DNA from 3 places in the Viridibacillus sp. FSL E2-0187 genome. Region 2 is predicted to be linked to each of the others. Evidence: a T-box and tRNA genes for the amino acid it is inferred to sense, from the RefSeq annotation. Region 2 holds a T-box; the other regions hold tRNA genes.

Region 1 (6,131 bases), on a different contig from region 2:
CGACGGGGAGGTTTGGCACCTCGATGTCGGCTCATCGCATCCTGGGGCTGTAGTCGGTCCCAAGGGTTGGGCTGTTCGCCCATTAAAGCGGTACGCGAGCTGGGTTCAGAACGTCGTGAGACAGTTCGGTCCCTATCCGTCGTGGGCGTAGGAAATTTGAGAGGAGCTGTCCTTAGTACGAGAGGACCGGGATGGACACACCGCTGGTGTACCAGTTGTTCTGCCAAGGGCATCGCTGGGTAGCTATGTGTGGACGGGATAAGTGCTGAAAGCATCTAAGCATGAAGCCCCCCTCAAGATGAGATTTCCCATTACGCAAGTAAGTAAGATCCCTCAAAGACGATGAGGTAGATAGGTTCGAGGTGGAAGTGTGGCGACATACGGAGCTGACGAATACTAATAGATCGAGGACTTAACCAAATTTTACTTAACTAACTTCAATGTAATTTATCCAGTTTTGAGAGAACAAGTTCTCTAAATAGTCTAGTGATGATGGCAAAGAGGTCACACCCGTTCCCATGCCGAACACGGAAGTTAAGCTCTTTAGCGCCGATGGTAGTTGGGGGTTTCCCCCTGTGAGAGTAGGACGTTGCTAGGCACATTAAAGCACAGCTGATTTAATCAGTTGTGCTTTTTTATATAGAAAATAGTTATAATAAATGTGGAAATCAAGGGTTATATTATGACTATTGTATTTAAAGGTTATAACAATCGATATGGGGAGTTATTTGGCAAGTATTAATTCACTGAAGAACCGATGAAATTTCCTTAATCGTCATTAGTCTCATTTGAGTTGTGTAAAACGGAAATAGATTTGCATCCAATTATTGCAATTTATAATGGGGGAATAGTAAGCTTCTTTGTTTTGCATAATATATTGGGTGTAAAGCCATACTTAAATAACTCCAAAATAATTTTATTTGGCTCTTGATCAACTGATATCTGTATCTTAGAAAAGGTTATGCAAAAAGTATACTATCTCAATTATAGATGTATATTAAAAAAATATAACTTATTCAATAGTTCTAGCAGTTAATGTTGGAAAAATAGTTGCACTGGAATTTTAAAGGAAAGTGGAATTTGTGTATAAAGGCATAAGAATTCTAATTGAAAATAGTCCATCAATGGTTATGAGATTTTCATTGTAATAGCCTTTAGGAGCATAATTGATATATGTTGGTAGTCTTACATTAGATTCTGATTAAAACGCTTTAAAACGCTTAAATAGGGCTTTTATGATAGTTAGAGTTACTGTAATAAAATATAGGTATATTTAAGTGCAAAAAAATTAAAACTTTTTTCCTTAAATAGCTTGAAATGTTTTAATATGCTGTTATAATAATATTTGTGTTCCACAAAAGTAACATCTAAAGAAGCGATAATATTATTGTTCCGAAGTAGCTCAGTGGTAGAGCAATCGGCTGTTAACCGATCGGTCGTAGGTTCGAGTCCTACCTTCGGAGCCATTTTTTTGTCTATGCTTCCATAGCTCAGCAGGTAGAGTGCTTCCATGGTAAGGAAGAGGTCACCGGTTCGAGCCCGGTTGGAAGCTTTCTATTATTTATCAAGAAGTAGAAATATATTGAATTTTGTTTAGTAAGATGAAATTTTTAATATTTTTTAAATAAAGTATTGCTTTTTTATTTAAAGGATGTTAATATAATTCTTGTCCTGTTTTAAGCAGTACAGCATTAATGGCCCCTTGGTCAAGCGGTTAAGACACCGCCCTTTCACGGCGGTAACACGGGTTCGAATCCCGTAGGGGTCACCATTTTTAAAAATTATTTTAGATATCCATGGAGGATTAGCTCAGCTGGGAGAGCACCTGCCTTACAAGCAGGGGGTCGGCGGTTCGATCCCGTCATCCTCCACCATATTTTTTTGTCGGAGGGGTAGCGAAGAGGCTAAACGCGGCGGACTGTAAATCCGCTCCTTCGGGTTCGGCGGTTCGAATCCGTCCCCCTCCACCATTTTTTATATAAAACATTCATTATTCATTGTTGGGGTATAGCCAAGCGGTAAGGCAACGGATTTTGATTCCGTCATGCCCTGGTTCGAATCCAGGTACCCCAGCCATTTTTAATTTTATGAGCCATTAGCTCAGTTGGTAGAGCATCTGACTTTTAATCAGAGGGTCGTAGGTTCGAATCCTACATGGCTCACTTTCATATAAAATTTCAACCTCTTTCTACACTTTGTAGAAAGAGGTTTTTTGTAGTTAATAGTATAAAAAATAAGGGATACCCCCTATACTCTCTAAGGAGCATTTTTAGTAGAGTGCGTAACTTTGTACAACTACTGATAAATTCAATTTAAAGGATAGTGCATTATCTACTTTAGTTACAAAGTGGTTCTATATTTAAGTGTTTGATTTTTTGTATAAATATTCAGAATTTTGTGGGGTTGAGCCAACATGATTGTAGCATTTACAATATAGGTAATTCACAAAGGGGGAATAAAATAATGCATAAATTAAATATTTCATTAATAGGTGTACCAATGGATCTTGGTCAAACACGTCGTGGGGTTGATATGGGGCCAAGTGCAATCCGATATGCGGGCGCTGTAGAAAGATTAGAAGCAATGGGTTATGAAGTGATAGATGAGGGGGATATTCAGATTGGGGTATCTGAGCGTGAAGTATCAGCCGATACAAATTTACGAAATTTATCAGCTGTAACTGAAGCCAGTACAAATCTTGCGAATAAAGTACATGATGTCGTTTCACAAAATCACTTTCCACTTGTACTAGGTGGGGACCATAGTATTGCAATAGGTACACTTGCAGGACTATCAGATCATTATGAGAACCTAGGAGTTATTTGGTATGACGCGCATGCCGATTTGAATACAGGTGATACTTCACCATCGGGTAATATTCATGGTATGCCACTAGCTGTAAGTATTGGGCTCGGCCATGAAAAACTTGTAAACATTCGTGACTATGCTCCAAAAGTGAAACCTGAAAATATAGTTATTATTGGTGCTCGCTCGGTGGATCCAGGTGAACGTGAATTAATAAAAGAAAAAGGTATCAAAGTGTACACGATGCATGAAATTGACAGAGTGGGGATGACTAAAGTTATTCAAGATGCAATTATTTACTTAAGAGGAAAATGTGTTGATGGATTGCATTTGTCATTGGATCTAGATGGAATCGATCCGCTTTATACGCCGGGTGTTGGGACACCTGTTCTAGGCGGTATTACATATCGTGAGAGCCATTTAGCGATGGAGATGTTATATGAATCAGAAATGATTACCTCCGCTGAATTTGTAGAAGTAAATCCAATCCTAGATGAGAGAAACAAAACAGCAGATGTAGCAGTTGCTTTAATGGGATCGTTATTAGGCGAAAAATTAATGTAATGTAAAGGGACGGGAATACCCGTCCTTTTATAATTGCCGAAAAGTGTAGGGTTTTTGAAAAATGGGAACTTATTGATAAGTAATTAAGTCTTGAATAGAAGAGTTTATTATGAATTTGGATCATTTTTACTTACATATTTGTTATAATTATGGAAGGAAGGTTTTTTGTAGTTATAAAAAAACTTTCGAAAAAATGAAACTTACACTATAAGCGACTCGTATATAGAATAGCAGCCGCATGGGCGGAGGGAAATCACGATGGACGCATTAATCAACAAGAGAATAAAACAAGTGCTGAAAGGCGATCAAAGTGCGTATTCTGATATTGTGAGCCTCTACCAGCAAAAGCTGTACCAAGTTTGTTATCGCATGCTTGGCAATCGACATGAAGCGGAAGATATAGCGCAGGAGGCATTTGTTCGTGCGTATATTAATCTTCACACTTTTGATTTGAATCGAAAATTTTCGACTTGGCTGTACCGTATAGCGACGAATTTATGTATAGACCGTATAAGGAAGAAGAAACCGGACTATTACTTAGATGCGCAAGTTGCTGGAACGGACGGTCTAGATATGTATTCTCAAATTTCCTCCTCAGATAGGCTACCTGAGGAAGAAGTAGAAAGAATGGAGCTGCAGGAGCGAATTCAATATGAAATTAGCCAGTTGCCAGACAAATATCGAACAGTCATTGTCTTAAAGTATATAGAGGAATTGCCATTGCAGGAGATTAGCGAGATTTTGGATATGCCACTTGGGACAGTCAAAACTCGAATTCACAGAGGGCGTGAAGCTCTGAGAAAGCAATTAGGCAATCTGTAGGAGGGATTTCACTATGAATGCGTGTCCAAAACATATTGGTGAATACATGCATGAATATTTAGATGGTGATATTAGTCGTGAACATGAAATCGAGCTAAAAGCACATTTGCAAAGCTGTGATAACTGTCGACAACATATGCAGGAGCTAAATAGCACAATTGCCTTTGTCAAAAGTGCTGCCGTCGTTTCAGTACCTCTGGATTTCAAGCAAAACGTTATGATTCGTCTACCTAAAGGAAGATCAGGAGCCGGTGTCCAAAGATGGCTACGTCGTCATCCTATATTCGTTGCAGCAGCAATGTTTTGTATTTTAATGAGCGCCTCACTTCTTACAGGCTTTAATGATAATAAGGAATTTTCTGTGACCAAACAGCCAAACTTAGTTGTAGAGGGGCAAACAGTCATCGTACCTGAAGGGAAGACTGTGACAGGTGATATCGTAGTCAAGAATGGAGATATCCTTGTAGAAGGTTCGGTAGATGGTAATATCACTGTAATTAATGGTCAATATATGGCTTCAACAGCAAATGTCACAGGTCAAATAGATGAGATTAATCAAGCATTTGAATGGCTTTGGTATAAAATTAAAAATGGTGGAAAAGAAATACTTTCATTTTTAGGCAAAAACGAATAGAACAAATGAAAAAGTCTACTGTTTGAGGTAGACTTTTCTGTTTCATCTCAGCAAGTAAAGTAAGAGTTGTGCTATACTGAACACATATGCACTCGCTAGAAAAGTGGGGGATCCACATGTCTTTTATTAATGAAATTTCACAATTTACCGACAATGTATGGATTAGAATGTTGATGAACATTCTGGACATTCTTTTAGTATGGTTTGTTATTTATAAAATTTTAACTTTAATAAGAGGAACAAAAGCTGTCCAATTATTAAAGGGAATATTCGTCATCATTATTATTCGTATAATTACTGTATATGCTGGCCTTAATACACTGGGATGGATGATGGAACAGGTTATCAATTTTGGTTTCCTCGCTATTATTATCATATTCCAACCAGAGTTACGTCGAGCACTTGAACAGCTTGGCCGTGGTAAGCTATTTGCACGTAGTAATTTACAAGAAGATGAAGAGCGTACACGCTTAGTAAGCGCGATGTCAAAATCCGTTAGTTATATGGCGAAGCGACGTATTGGAGCGCTTGTTTCAATCGAACGCGAAACAGGGTTGAATGATTATATAGAAACAGGGATTCCGATGTTCTCTGAAATCTCGTCTGAATTACTGATTAATATCTTCATACCTAATACACCATTACATGATGGAGCGGTAATCGTTCAAAAGAACAGGATTGCGGCTGCAGCTTGTTATTTACCATTATCAGAAAGTCCATTTATCTCGAAAGAATTAGGTACACGTCATAGAGCCGCTATTGGTATCAGTGAAGTGACTGATGCCATAACAATTATTGTATCAGAAGAAACGGGAGCAATTAGTTTAACGGTGAATGGAGATTTACACCGTGACCTTTCAATTGAAGAATTTGAAGCACGTTTACGTAAAGCGTGGTTTGGCCCCGAGCAAGAAGCAACAAATACCTCTAAGTGGAGCTGGAGGGGGAATAAAAAATGATGGATAAATGGATTGAAAGCCCATGGTTTTTAAGAATTACAGCCCTGACATTAGCCATGCTCCTATTCTTTACGGTTCAGCCAAAAGAAAAAGATAATTCCAATGGTTTCTCATCAGGGACACAAGCAGACGTGCTTCATAATGTACCCGTACAGGTTTACTATGATGATGAGAGTTTAATCGTTACAGGAGTTCCAAAAACCGTAGATGTTACGATCAAGGGTCCGATGGCTATCGTCCTACAAACGAAAGCAGTGAGTGATTATACTGTATTCGTGGATTTACGTAAGCAAACAATTGGGGAACATAAAGTAACTATTCAACATGAAAATTTTTCTGATAAATTA
Region 2 (6,131 bases):
TTCAAGACTTAATTCCTGTTCCAATAGTTCCTCCTCATTTTTTAATAATAGGGATAACTTCTTATCTCTTCTACATTATCTATTTCTATCTTCTAATAATGCATATAATCCTGCATCAGTAATAAATTCTGTTACGGAAGTTAAATCTATACTTTTAACATTTTCCACATGTAAATGAAAACTAGTAGTAACATTAACATAGTTACTACAAGCGATACCCATAGCGGTGGTTTTTTATCTTCCATGTTATAATCTCCTTACAGCAAGCTGGTGCCCACTATCTTCCTCAAATCCATAATGTATCCCAATTTTATCACTCCTATATTTTCATTTACTTATCATTTTTCTTTATCAAGAATCAATGTTTTCTCAATCTTCTATACTTCAAAAACTGTATTAACCACTTAAATGCTATTAAAAATAGCAACCATATTGGTACAACGCGAAAAATCATTATGCCTATCGACCAGGCTGAGTAAAATACAAATTCAAATCCATTCATACTTAGCAAATTTGTATAATTAATGGCTTTTAAAGGATTCAGTATAAACGGATTAGGGTCAATTGTCTGGTTCACAAAAATAATCGAGAAAAACAGTATTAACATTAAAGTAGCGTAGTAGCTTGATAACTTTGCATATATATTATTGAATGATTCCTTATCAGATGAGATTTTTTCATTCTTGTCTTTTACCTTGATCCAATAATGAAACGAATTCCCTTTCTTACCATCAATATGCTTCCATCCAACCTCTTCAAACTGACTTTTATAACTTTCAAAATCATGCTCTGACTTTATTCTTTGGAAGTCTAATCGTATGATTTTCATACTATTTTGCATTTCAACAAAATGATAAACACCAAACATATTCTTTGCGATTAGTGTATATCCCTTTTGTAAATTGTCATTCAACCAACTTTCCTCTCTTTCAAAATCTATAAACCATCGATATTTTCTCACCATTTCACCTTTTCTACTAAAGTTAAGATTAGCTCTTATTAATATTTTGATATTTAATCAAGATCACTAATAACAACTTGATTACACTTTTATCTTACCTTTTTCTTTTTTTCATCTAGCATTAATATTTCTTAGCATAATAAACCATTGTTAAAAATACCGATGATATATATACCGTCATCATTATTGAGAGTAGATTGTATGCTTCTATATGTAAGTTACTAATTGGGTTAAAAACTATCATTAATAATAAAACTACCGCTATAAGTATGAAATAATTAACATAGATGGATCGCTCTCTTATTTTTTGTGCTCGTTCATCTTTTGCTGTATGGTGCGGCACTAAGTAGGATAAGCAGAAACACATAATACAAATAGCAATTAGCATTAACGAAGATGGAAATTTATTTACACTTATTGAAACTCCATTCATAAATATAGCTAGAACACCAAAAATACAACCCAAAATGATGTAGCCCATTTTTGTTTGTTTCATTCGTCTTCACCCCTTTCCAATTTGAGCTCAAAGTCTATTAGGGTTCTCAATTGTCAATGAATATACATCGCCACATTTTGCACAACATGAGATGAACATCCCAGTACCAAAAGACATTAATTTACCTACTTTTTTCACTTTATCGTAATTACTATTTCCGATTTTCCCTGTCTTCGTTTCTGTATGGCCACATTTCATACAAATAAAATTTTCATTAGACATAACAAACTCTCCCTTAAAAATATTTATCTACCATTTTAATAAGAATTAGTTGAAACATAACATATATTACCACAATATCCATAACAGACTTGTAAAGCAAGCTTTACATATAATTTTTAGTTAGTCATATTCACTTCTGTTGTGGAAATAAAAAACATCAAATACAATTAATATCCATCTTATTAAAGATATTAAGCCTATTTACACACTTATAATAATCTATAACATTATACGAATATTTTAAGTTGAAGTCTCATTACTTATAATGAACTACAGCCCAACTGTTATGTACTTCTTAACAATTGGGCTGTAGTATTTTTATTATTAAACATTGTATTATTCAAACTTTTTTACATGAATACCATTTAACTGCATTTTCATAAAGAATACGATTAGCGTTTTTTGTATCAAATTTCTCAAGTATTACATGAATATCTTTAATATCAAATGGACGTTTTGCACGCGTTGAAGGTAAATCAGTTCCGAACATCAACGCATCATGATTTACTTCATGAATAGCTTTCATCGCTTTGACCACATCTAACTCAACTCTTCCAAAACCAGTCGCTTTTACATGTACACCACTTTCTACAAGGTCTAGTAAAATCGGTAACCCTTCCTCTGATAAACCTAAGTGATCTATTGAAATCGCTGGTAATTTACGAATAACTTCTTTAATCTCTATCAAATCTTTAGCATCGATATATATTTCACTGTGCCAGCCGACTAAATCATATACTCGTCTTGCAAAATAATCTAGCTGAGATAGGTCCTCAGAACCTCCACGTTTGATATTAAAGCGAAGAGCTCTGACACCATGGTCATTTAATTGAAGGATATTTTGATCCGTTGTATTAAATGGCAACTGTGTAACTCCATAAAAAGAAGGGCCCAGCTCCTTAAGAGCATTGATTAAATAACCTTGATCATATCCTTGAAATGAACCTGAAACAATGGCACCACCAATAATTTCGAATTCCTTTGTGGCATGTTGATAGTCTTCCACTAAGAATGATGGTGGTATATATCCTTGATTTTCTTGAATTGGAAAATCAAAATCGATAATGTGCAAATGTGCATCAAATATTTTCATTCCCTCTCCCCTTTATTATTATTGTAAAGAAGGAGAGGAATAAATTAAATTTATAAAAAACTAATGTTACTCATCGGTTTTTCTTATGACATTTGAATAAATTGTAATTAGTCAACCAAGATCATATTCATTATTCAAAGATTTATTTTCAATGACATTCTTTATTTTAGAAATAAAATCATCAAGCTGAACTTCCAATGAATTCTCCTGACCATATTGTCTTAAGTTAACAGATTGATTTTCCACCTCATTATCCCCGACAATAAGAATAAATGGAATTTTCTTCATTTGAGCCTCACGTATTTTATATCCTAATTTCTCTTCTCGTTTATCAAGTTGAACTCTAATACCCTCTTGTTTTAAGCGTCTAGTAACTTCTTCAACATACTCTTTATGAATTGAATTTGATACGGGAATCACTTGAACTTGAATAGGTGATAGCCAAATAGGAAATGCACCACCAAAGTGTTCAATCAATATTCCAAGGAAACGATCAATTGATCCAAAAACCGCACGGTGTATCACGACTGGTCTTACCTTCTGATTTTGTTCATCTATATATGTTAAGTCAAACTTCTCTGGTAGTTGAAAATCAAGTTGAACTGTTGCACATTGATGGCTACGTTTAATCGCATCTTTTATATGGATATCAATCTTAGGCCCATAAAATGCACCGTCTCCCTCATTGATTTTGTATGGATAACCATGGTTTTTTAATACTCTTTCAAGAGATGCTTCTGCCTGATCCCATAATTGCACACTTCCCATAAAATCTTCTGGACGTGTTGATAATTCAATGTCATATTCAAAACCAAATGTTTTGTATACATGATCAATTAAACGTAAGGCTAGTAAAATTTCATTTTCAATTTGATCAGGTCTGACAAAAATATGTGCATCATCTTGGCAAAATGTGCGAACACGTAATAAACCATTTAATGCTCCACTAAATTCATGTCGATGCACTTGACCAAATTCAGCCATTCGAATCGGAAGCTCACGATATGACCGACGTTTATCTTTGAAAATTAGCATATGACCTGGGCAATTCATTGGTTTCAATGCAAATTCTTGATTATCTACTTCTGTGAAATACATATTTTCTTTGTAATGATCCCAGTGTCCGGATTGCTCCCATAATCTTTTATTCATCATAAAGGGTGTGCGTACTTCTTGATAATCATATTGATGCTGAAGCTTACGTAAAAACACTTCTAATTCATTTCGAATAATTTGCCCATTTGCAAGGTAAAATGGCATACCTGGTGCTTCTTCTGAGAACATAAATAACTCTAATTCATTCCCTAGTTTACGATGATTTCTTTTTTGCGCTTCCTCTACAAAATGAAAATATTCTTCCATCTCTTCTTTTGTAGCAAACGCTACACCATATATACGTTGTAGTACTTTATTGTTACTATCCCCTCGCCAATATGCCCCTGAAATATGTGTTAATTTAAATGCTTTAATAAATCGAGTTGCTGGCAAATGTGGACCTCGACACAAATCTACAAATTCTCCTTGGCGATATACTGTTACTATTTCATCTTGAGGAATGTCTTCTAGTAGCTCTAGCTTTAATGGATCTTTTTGAAATAGCTTTTTCGCCTCTTCACGTGACAATTCAACACGTACAATCTCTATATTTTCAGCGATTATTTTAGCCATTTCTTTCTCTATTTTCGATAAATCCTGGACAGTTATTGTACTGTCCATATCAATATCATAATAAAAACCATTGTCAATCACTGGTCCTACACCTAAGTTCACATCACCATATAATCGTCTTATTGCTTGAGCCAATACATGAGCTGAAGTATGTCTCATAATCTCTATACCAGCTGACGATGCAATATCATATAACTCCACTTCTGCATCCTGAGTAATACTACGATTCAAATCAAATCGTATGCCATTGACTTCTCCCGCCACCGATTTCTTTTTTAGACTAGAACTGATAGAACTAGCAATTTCACCTAATGATACTCCCTGCATATACTGCTTTTGATGTCCATCTGGAAACTTAATCAAAACTTCCTTTTGACTCATAACACTTCACTCCTATTTTTTTTATAAAATAAAAACACGCACACATCCCTATAGAAAGGGACGAGTGCGTGTCATATACCCGTGGTTCCACCCAAATTCCCATCTCATAACTGAATAAGTTACATATTGATGGCTTTGTGTAAGCTTTATCGTTGCTTCTACGGTACTGATTACTCTTATTTCACCAATACTGCTCCAAGGTGGTAAATAATTCATCTGCATTAGGAAGTTTTCAGCCTTGTCTTCCCTCTCTGTAAAGCGATTAGAATTACTCGTGTCCTTATCATTGCATTCTATATTTAATTTTAAAAACAAAAAACACACTCATCCCTCATGAAGGGACGAGTGTGTATAATACCCGTGGTTCCACCCAAATTTCCATCTCATAACTGAATAAACTACCTATTGATGGCTTTGTGTAAGCTTTATCGTTGCTTCTACGGTATTGATTACTCTTATTTCACCAATACTGCTCCAAGGTGGTAAATAATTCATCTGCATTAGGAAGTTTTCAGCCTTGTCTTCCCTCTCTGTAAAGCGATTAGAATTACTCGTGTCCTTATCATTGCATTCTATATTTAATTTTAAAAACAAAAAACACACTCATCCCTCATGAAGGGACGAGTGTGTATAATACCCGTGGTTCCACCCAAATTTCCATCTCATAACTGAATAAGCTACCTATTGATGGCTTTGTGTAAGCTTTATCGTTGCTTCTACGGTATTGATTACTCTTATTTCACCAATACTGCTCCAAGGTGGTAAATAATATCATCTGCATTAGGAAGTTTTCAGCCTTGCCTTCCCTCTCTGTAAACCGTTATGAACTACTCATATCCTTGTCATTGCATTCATTATTATGATTTTTACCACTATATAAGATTTTTTTCCATTAGTCAATAAAAAGATTTTTTTACGACATTAGCATTAAAATCAAAAAGTTACTCAATCAAATAGTGGTAGTTCTTCTAAGAAAATAATATCCTTACGTTTAGCTGCATCACCTTCAGCTAAGATAGCTGCTTTTGCTACCACATTTCCTCCAGCTAATTCAACAAGTTCTTCTAATGCTCTTAAAGACTCCCCGGTACTGATCACATCATCAATAATCGCAACGCGTTTTCCTTTAATCGCTTGAGCATCTTTTTGATCAAAGCACAATGTTTGTTTTGCTTGTGTTGTAATCGAATGTACTTCATTCATCAATGGATTTTGCATATATGGTTTAACAGTTTTTCTTGCAACATAATATGCTGTTAACCCTAATTGGTTAGTAACTTCATAAGCTAACGGGATACCTTTTGCTTCAG
Region 3 (6,131 bases), on a different contig from region 2:
ATCCAAGATCTGTTTCCGTAATTATCCTTAGAAAGGAGGTGATCCAGCCGCACCTTCCGATACGGCTACCTTGTTACGACTTCACCCCAATCATCTATCCCACCTTCGGCGGCTGGCCCCATAAAGGTTACCTCACCGACTTCGGGTGTTACAAACTCTCGTGGTGTGACGGGCGGTGTGTACAAGGCCCGGGAACGTATTCACCGTGGCATGCTGATCCACGATTACTAGCGATTCCGGCTTCATGTAGGCGAGTTGCAGCCTACAATCCGAACTGAGAACGATTTTATGAGATTAGCATACCCTCGCGAGTTAGCGACTCTTTGTATCGTCCATTGTAGCACGTGTGTAGCCCAGGTCATAAGGGGCATGATGATTTGACGTCATCCCCACCTTCCTCCGGTTTGTCACCGGCAGTCACCTTAGAGTGCCCAACTAAATGATGGCAACTAAGATCAAGGGTTGCGCTCGTTGCGGGACTTAACCCAACATCTCACGACACGAGCTGACGACAACCATGCACCACCTGTCACCAATGTCCCCGAAGGGAAAACTCTATCTCTAGAGCGGTCATTGGGATGTCAAGACCTGGTAAGGTTCTTCGCGTTGCTTCGAATTAAACCACATGCTCCACCGCTTGTGCGGGCCCCCGTCAATTCCTTTGAGTTTCAACCTTGCGGCCGTACTCCCCAGGCGGAGTGCTTAATGCGTTAGCTGCAGCACTAAGGGGCGGAAACCCCCTAACACTTAGCACTCATCGTTTACGGCGTGGACTACCAGGGTATCTAATCCTGTTTGCTCCCCACGCTTTCGCGCCTCAGTGTCAGTTACAGACCAGAAAGTCGCCTTCGCCACTGGTGTTCCTCCAAATCTCTACGCATTTCACCGCTACACTTGGAATTCCACTTTCCTCTTCTGCACTCAAGTCTCCCAGTTTCCAATGACCCTCCACGGTTGAGCCGTGGGCTTTCACATCAGACTTAAGAAACCACCTGCGCGCGCTTTACGCCCAATAAATCCGGACAACGCTTGCCACCTACGTATTACCGCGGCTGCTGGCACGTAGTTAGCCGTGGCTTTCTAATAAGGTACCGTCAAGGTACGTTCAGTTACTAACGTACTTGTTCTTCCCTTACAACAGAGTTTTACGATCCGAAAACCTTCATCACTCACGCGGCGTTGCTCCATCAGACTTTCGTCCATTGTGGAAGATTCCCTACTGCTGCCTCCCGTAGGAGTTTGGGCCGTGTCTCAGTCCCAATGTGGCCGATCACCCTCTCAGGTCGGCTATGCATCGTTGCCTTGGTAGGCCATTACCCCACCAACTAGCTAATGCACCGCGGGCCCATCTAGTAGTGACAGCCGAAACCGCCTTTCAGCATTTTGCCATGTGACAAAATGGATTATTCGGTATTAGCCCCGGTTTCCCGGAGTTATCCCAATCTACTAGGTAGGTTGCCCACGTGTTACTCACCCGTCCGCCGCTAAATCAGAAGAAGCAAGCTTCTTCATCATTCGCTCGACTTGCATGTATTAGGCACGCCGCCAGCGTTCGTCCTGAGCCAGGATCAAACTCTCCATAAAAGTAGTTTGAAAGCTCATTAGCTTTGCTAGCGTATCATCCAAAGATGATATCTATTTTTGTTTTGATCCACCAACAGAGTTGATGTTCAAAAACATTTATTGATTAACGTCTTGCATGTTCAGTTTTCAAGGTTCATAAGATATATATGGTGGAGCCTAGCGGGATCGAACCGCTGACCTCCTGCGTGCAAGGCAGGCGCTCTCCCAGCTGAGCTAAGGCCCCGTGTGGGTATAAGTAATAATGGTCGGGAAGACAGGATTCGAACCTGCGACCCCTTGGTCCCAAACCAAGTGCTCTACCAAGCTGAGCTACTTCCCGTTAATGGCGCGCCCGGCAGAAGTCGAATCCACAACCTTCTGATCCGTAGTCAGACGCTCTATCCAATTGAGCTACGGGCGCATATATTATCACTTGTATTAAATTAAAAGAAATGGTGCCGAGGACCGGAATCGAACCGGTACGGTAGTCACCTACCGCAGGATTTTAAGTCCTGTGCGTCTGCCAGTTCCGCCACCCCGGCATATTTTGGAGCGGAAGACGAGGTTCGAACTCGCGACCCCCACCTTGGCAAGGTGGTGTTCTACCACTGAACTACTTCCGCAATATGCTGATAAACTTAAAAATTATGGTGCGGGTGAAGGGAGTCGAACCCCCACGCCTTGCGGCGCTAGATCCTAAGTCTAGTGCGTCTGCCAGTTCCGCCACACCCGCATATAATGTTTTTTTAAAATGGTGAGCCATGTAGGATTCGAACCTACGACCCTCTGATTAAAAGTCAGATGCTCTACCAACTGAGCTAATGGCTCATATGAAATGAATGGTGCCGGCGAAAGGAGTCGAACCCTCGACCTACTGATTACAAGTCAGTTGCTCTACCAACTGAGCTACACCGGCAATGTTTATTAAAAATGGTGGAGGATGACGGGATCGAACCGCCGACCCCCTGCTTGTAAGGCAGGTGCTCTCCCAGCTGAGCTAATCCTCCATATTGTTCGCCTAGCAACGTCCTACTCTCACAGGGGGAAACCCCCAACTACCATCGGCGCTAAAGAGCTTAACTTCCGTGTTCGGCATGGGAACGGGTGTGACCTCTTTGCTATCGTCACTAGACTATTTTTAAGACAAGAATTATTATATCACTTCGCTTCTTTAAAAGCAAGTGTTTTTTTAACTTTTTTAAAAAGTTTTTCTTGTTCTCTCAAAACTGGATAAATTACATTGAAGTTAGTTAAGTAAAATTTGGTTAAGTCCTCGATCTATTAGTATTCGTCAGCTCCGTATGTCGCCACACTTCCACCTCGAACCTATCTACCTCATCGTCTTTGAGGGATCTTACTTACTTGCGTAATGGGAAATCTCATCTTGAGGGGGGCTTCATGCTTAGATGCTTTCAGCACTTATCCCGTCCACACATAGCTACCCAGCGATGCCCTTGGCAGAACAACTGGTACACCAGCGGTGTGTCCATCCCGGTCCTCTCGTACTAAGGACAGCTCCTCTCAAATTTCCTACGCCCACGACGGATAGGGACCGAACTGTCTCACGACGTTCTGAACCCAGCTCGCGTACCGCTTTAATGGGCGAACAGCCCAACCCTTGGGACCGACTACAGCCCCAGGATGCGATGAGCCGACATCGAGGTGCCAAACCTCCCCGTCGATGTGGACTCTTGGGGGAGATAAGCCTGTTATCCCCGGGGTAGCTTTTATCCGTTGAGCGATGGCCCTTCCATGCGGAACCACCGGATCACTAAGCCCGTCTTTCGACCCTGCTCGACTTGTAGGTCTCGCAGTCAAGCTCCCTTATGCCTTTACACTCTACGAATGATTTCCAACCATTCTGAGGGAACCTTTGGGCGCCTCCGTTACTCTTTAGGAGGCGACCGCCCCAGTCAAACTGCCCGCCTGACACTGTCTCCTACCCCGCTAAGGGGCATGGGTTAGAAGTTCAATACATCTAGGGTAGTATCCCACCAACGCCTCCTCCGAAGCTGGCGCTCCGGAATCTCTGGCTCCTACCTATCCTGTACAAGATGTATCAAAATTCAATATCAGGCTACAGTAAAGCTCCACGGGGTCTTTCCGTCCTGTCGCGGGTAACCTGCATCTTCACAGGTACTATAATTTCACCGAGTCTCTCGTTGAGACAGTGCCCAGATCGTTACGCCTTTCGTGCGGGTCGGAACTTACCCGACAAGGAATTTCGCTACCTTAGGACCGTTATAGTTACGGCCGCCGTTTACTGGGGCTTCAATTCGCACCTTCGCTTGCGCTAAGCACTCCTCTTAACCTTCCAGCACCGGGCAGGCGTCAGCCCCTATACGTCACCTTACGGTTTTGCAGAGACCTGTGTTTTTGCTAAACAGTCGCCTGGGCCTATTCACTGCGGCTCTCTCGGGCTTTCACCCTACTAGAGCACCCCTTCTCCCGAAGTTACGGGGTCATTTTGCCGAGTTCCTTAACGAGAGTTCTCTCGCACACCTTAGGATTCTCTCCTCGACTACCTGTGTCGGTTTGCGGTACGGGCACCTTTTACCTCGCTAGAGGCTTTTCTTGGCAGTGTGAAATCAGGAACTCCGGACATACGTCCTCGTCATCACAGCTCAACGTTATAGAAATGGGATTTGCCTCATTTCACGCCTCACTGCTTGAACATGCATAACCAACAGCATGCTTACCCTATCCTACTGCGTCCCCCCATTGCTCAAATGGTAAATAGGTGGTACAGGAATATCAACCTGTTGTCCATCGCCTACGCCTATCGGCCTCGGCTTAGGTCCCGACTAACCCTGAGCGGACGAGCCTTCCTCAGGAAACCTTAGTCATTCGGTGGACGGGATTCTCACCCGTCTTTCGCTACTCATACCGGCATTCTCACTTCTAAGCGCTCCACCAGTCCTTCCGGTCTGACTTCACAGCACTTAGAACGCTCTCCTACCACGGACATCTAAGATGTCCATCCACAGCTTCGGTGAATTGTTTAGCCCCGATACATTTTCGGCGCAGCGTCACTCGACCAGTGAGCTATTACGCACTCTTTAAATGATGGCTGCTTCTGAGCCAACATCCTGGTTGTCTAAGCAACGTCACATCCTTTTCCACTTAACAATTACTTTGGGACCTTAGCTGGTGGTCTGGGCTGTTTCCCTTTTGACTACGGATCTTATCACTCGCAGTCTGACTCCCGTGCATAAATCACTGGCATTCGGAGTTTGTCTGAATTCGGTAATCCGGGATGGACCCCTAGTTCAAACAGTGCTCTACCTCCAGGATTCTCTATCACGAGGCTAGCCCTAAAGCTATTTCGGAGAGAACCAGCTATCTCCAGGTTCGATTGGAATTTCTCCGCTACCCACACCTCATCCCCGCACTTTTCAACGTACGTGGGTTCGGGCCTCCAGTAAGTGTTACCTTACCTTCACCCTGGACATGGGTAGATCACCTGGTTTCGGGTCTACAACCACATACTCATTCGCCCTATTCAGACTCGCTTTCGCTACGGCTCCGTCTTCTAAAACTTAACCTCGCATGTAATCGTAACTCGCCGGTTCATTCTACAAAAGGCACGCTATCACCCATTAACGGGCTCTAACTACTTGTAGGCACATGGTTTCAGGATCTATTTCACTCCCCTTCCGGGGTGCTTTTCACCTTTCCCTCACGGTACTGGTTCACTATCGGTCACTAGGTAGTATTTAGCCTTGGGAGATGGTCCTCCCAGATTCCGACGGAATTTCACGTGTTCCGCCGTACTCAGGATACACTCAAGAGAGAATGAACTTTCAACTACAGGGCTGTTACCTGCTCTGGCGGGCCTTTCCAGACCGCTTCGTTTAACTCATTCCTTTGTAACTCCATATAGAGTGTCCTACAACCCCAAGAGGCAAGCCTCTTGGTTTGGGCTATTCCCGTTTCGCTCGCCGCTACTCAGGGAATCGATTTTTCTTTCTCTTCCTCCAGGTACTTAGATGTTTCAGTTCCCTGGGTCTGCCATCAAGACGCTATGTATTCACGTCAAGATACTGCTCCATTACGAACAGTGGGTTCCCCCATTCGGAAATCTCCGGATCAAAGCTCACTTACAGCTCCCCGAAGCATATCGGTGTTAGTGCCGTCCTTCTTCGGCTCCTAGTGCCAAGGCATCCGCCATGCGCCCTTAATAACTTAACCTAAAAGTTAGTTATTAAGCCTAAAAAACTTAATAATAAAAAATGTGTTACTTAATTTGCTTCAATGTCGTTTTATCCAGTTTTCAAAGAACAAGGTTTTGAAGATCATTTTACAATGAGCCTTCAAAACTGAACGCAAGACGTTAATCGACAGATCCAAGATCTGTTTCCGTAATTATCCTTAGAAAGGAGGTGATCCAGCCGCACCTTCCGATACGGCTACCTTGTTACGACTTCACCCCAATCATCTATCCCACCTTCGGCGGCTGGCCCCATAAAGGTTACCTCACCGACTTCGGGTGTTACAAACTCTCGTGGTGTGACGGGCGGTGTGTACAAGGCCCGGGAACGTATTCACCGTGGCATGCTGATCCACGA

The links. A T-box is a leader RNA that pairs with one kind of tRNA and senses whether it is charged. The one in region 2 lies ahead of thrS (threonine--tRNA ligase), so its partner is inferred to be a tRNA-Thr.
Region 1: it encodes a tRNA-Thr, which carries the amino acid that the T-box ahead of thrS (threonine--tRNA ligase) is inferred to sense. The anticodon was not compared.
Region 3: it encodes a tRNA-Thr, which carries the amino acid that the T-box ahead of thrS (threonine--tRNA ligase) is inferred to sense. The anticodon was not compared.

What each region holds. Positions count from the first base shown of each region.
Region 1 covers NZ_JBBOVG010000002.1:301,243-307,373, forward strand. Annotated here, with positions in the region: rRNA gene MHH85_RS20635 (23S ribosomal RNA) at 1-420, shown strand, start outside; rRNA gene rrf (5S ribosomal RNA) at 483-598, shown strand; tRNA gene MHH85_RS20645 (tRNA-Asn) at 1,392-1,466, shown strand; tRNA gene MHH85_RS20650 (tRNA-Thr) at 1,480-1,552, shown strand; tRNA gene MHH85_RS20655 (tRNA-Glu) at 1,697-1,771, shown strand; tRNA gene MHH85_RS20660 (tRNA-Val) at 1,799-1,874, shown strand; tRNA gene MHH85_RS20665 (tRNA-Tyr) at 1,887-1,970, shown strand; tRNA gene MHH85_RS20670 (tRNA-Gln) at 2,002-2,076, shown strand; tRNA gene MHH85_RS20675 (tRNA-Lys) at 2,090-2,162, shown strand; gene rocF (arginase) at 2,464-3,369, shown strand; gene sigW (RNA polymerase sigma factor SigW) at 3,628-4,191, shown strand; gene MHH85_RS20690 (anti-sigma factor family protein) at 4,205-4,825, shown strand; gene cdaA (diadenylate cyclase CdaA) at 4,942-5,784, shown strand; gene MHH85_RS20700 (CdaR family protein) at 5,781-6,131, shown strand, end outside.
Region 2 covers NZ_JBBOVG010000001.1:2,628,329-2,634,459, forward strand. Annotated here, with positions in the region: gene MHH85_RS12900 (DUF2812 domain-containing protein) at 359-964, opposite strand; gene MHH85_RS12905 (DUF2178 domain-containing protein) at 1,083-1,457, opposite strand; gene MHH85_RS12910 (hypothetical protein) at 1,485-1,679, opposite strand; gene MHH85_RS12915 (amidohydrolase family protein) at 2,020-2,772, opposite strand; gene thrS (threonine--tRNA ligase) at 2,884-4,821, opposite strand; T-box leader at 5,156-5,396, opposite strand; T-box leader at 5,435-5,676, opposite strand; gene MHH85_RS12925 (phosphoribosyltransferase family protein) at 5,767-6,131, opposite strand, start outside.
Region 3 covers NZ_JBBOVG010000002.1:292,276-298,406, reverse strand. Annotated here, with positions in the region: rRNA gene MHH85_RS20620 (16S ribosomal RNA) at 32-1,584, opposite strand; tRNA gene MHH85_RS20615 (tRNA-Ala) at 1,732-1,807, opposite strand; tRNA gene MHH85_RS20610 (tRNA-Pro) at 1,827-1,903, opposite strand; tRNA gene MHH85_RS20605 (tRNA-Arg) at 1,908-1,984, opposite strand; tRNA gene MHH85_RS20600 (tRNA-Leu) at 2,017-2,105, opposite strand; tRNA gene MHH85_RS20595 (tRNA-Gly) at 2,112-2,186, opposite strand; tRNA gene MHH85_RS20590 (tRNA-Leu) at 2,212-2,296, opposite strand; tRNA gene MHH85_RS20585 (tRNA-Lys) at 2,316-2,391, opposite strand; tRNA gene MHH85_RS20580 (tRNA-Thr) at 2,404-2,479, opposite strand; tRNA gene MHH85_RS20575 (tRNA-Val) at 2,495-2,570, opposite strand; rRNA gene rrf (5S ribosomal RNA) at 2,580-2,695, opposite strand; rRNA gene MHH85_RS20565 (23S ribosomal RNA) at 2,825-5,754, opposite strand; rRNA gene MHH85_RS20560 (16S ribosomal RNA) at 5,939-6,131, opposite strand, start outside.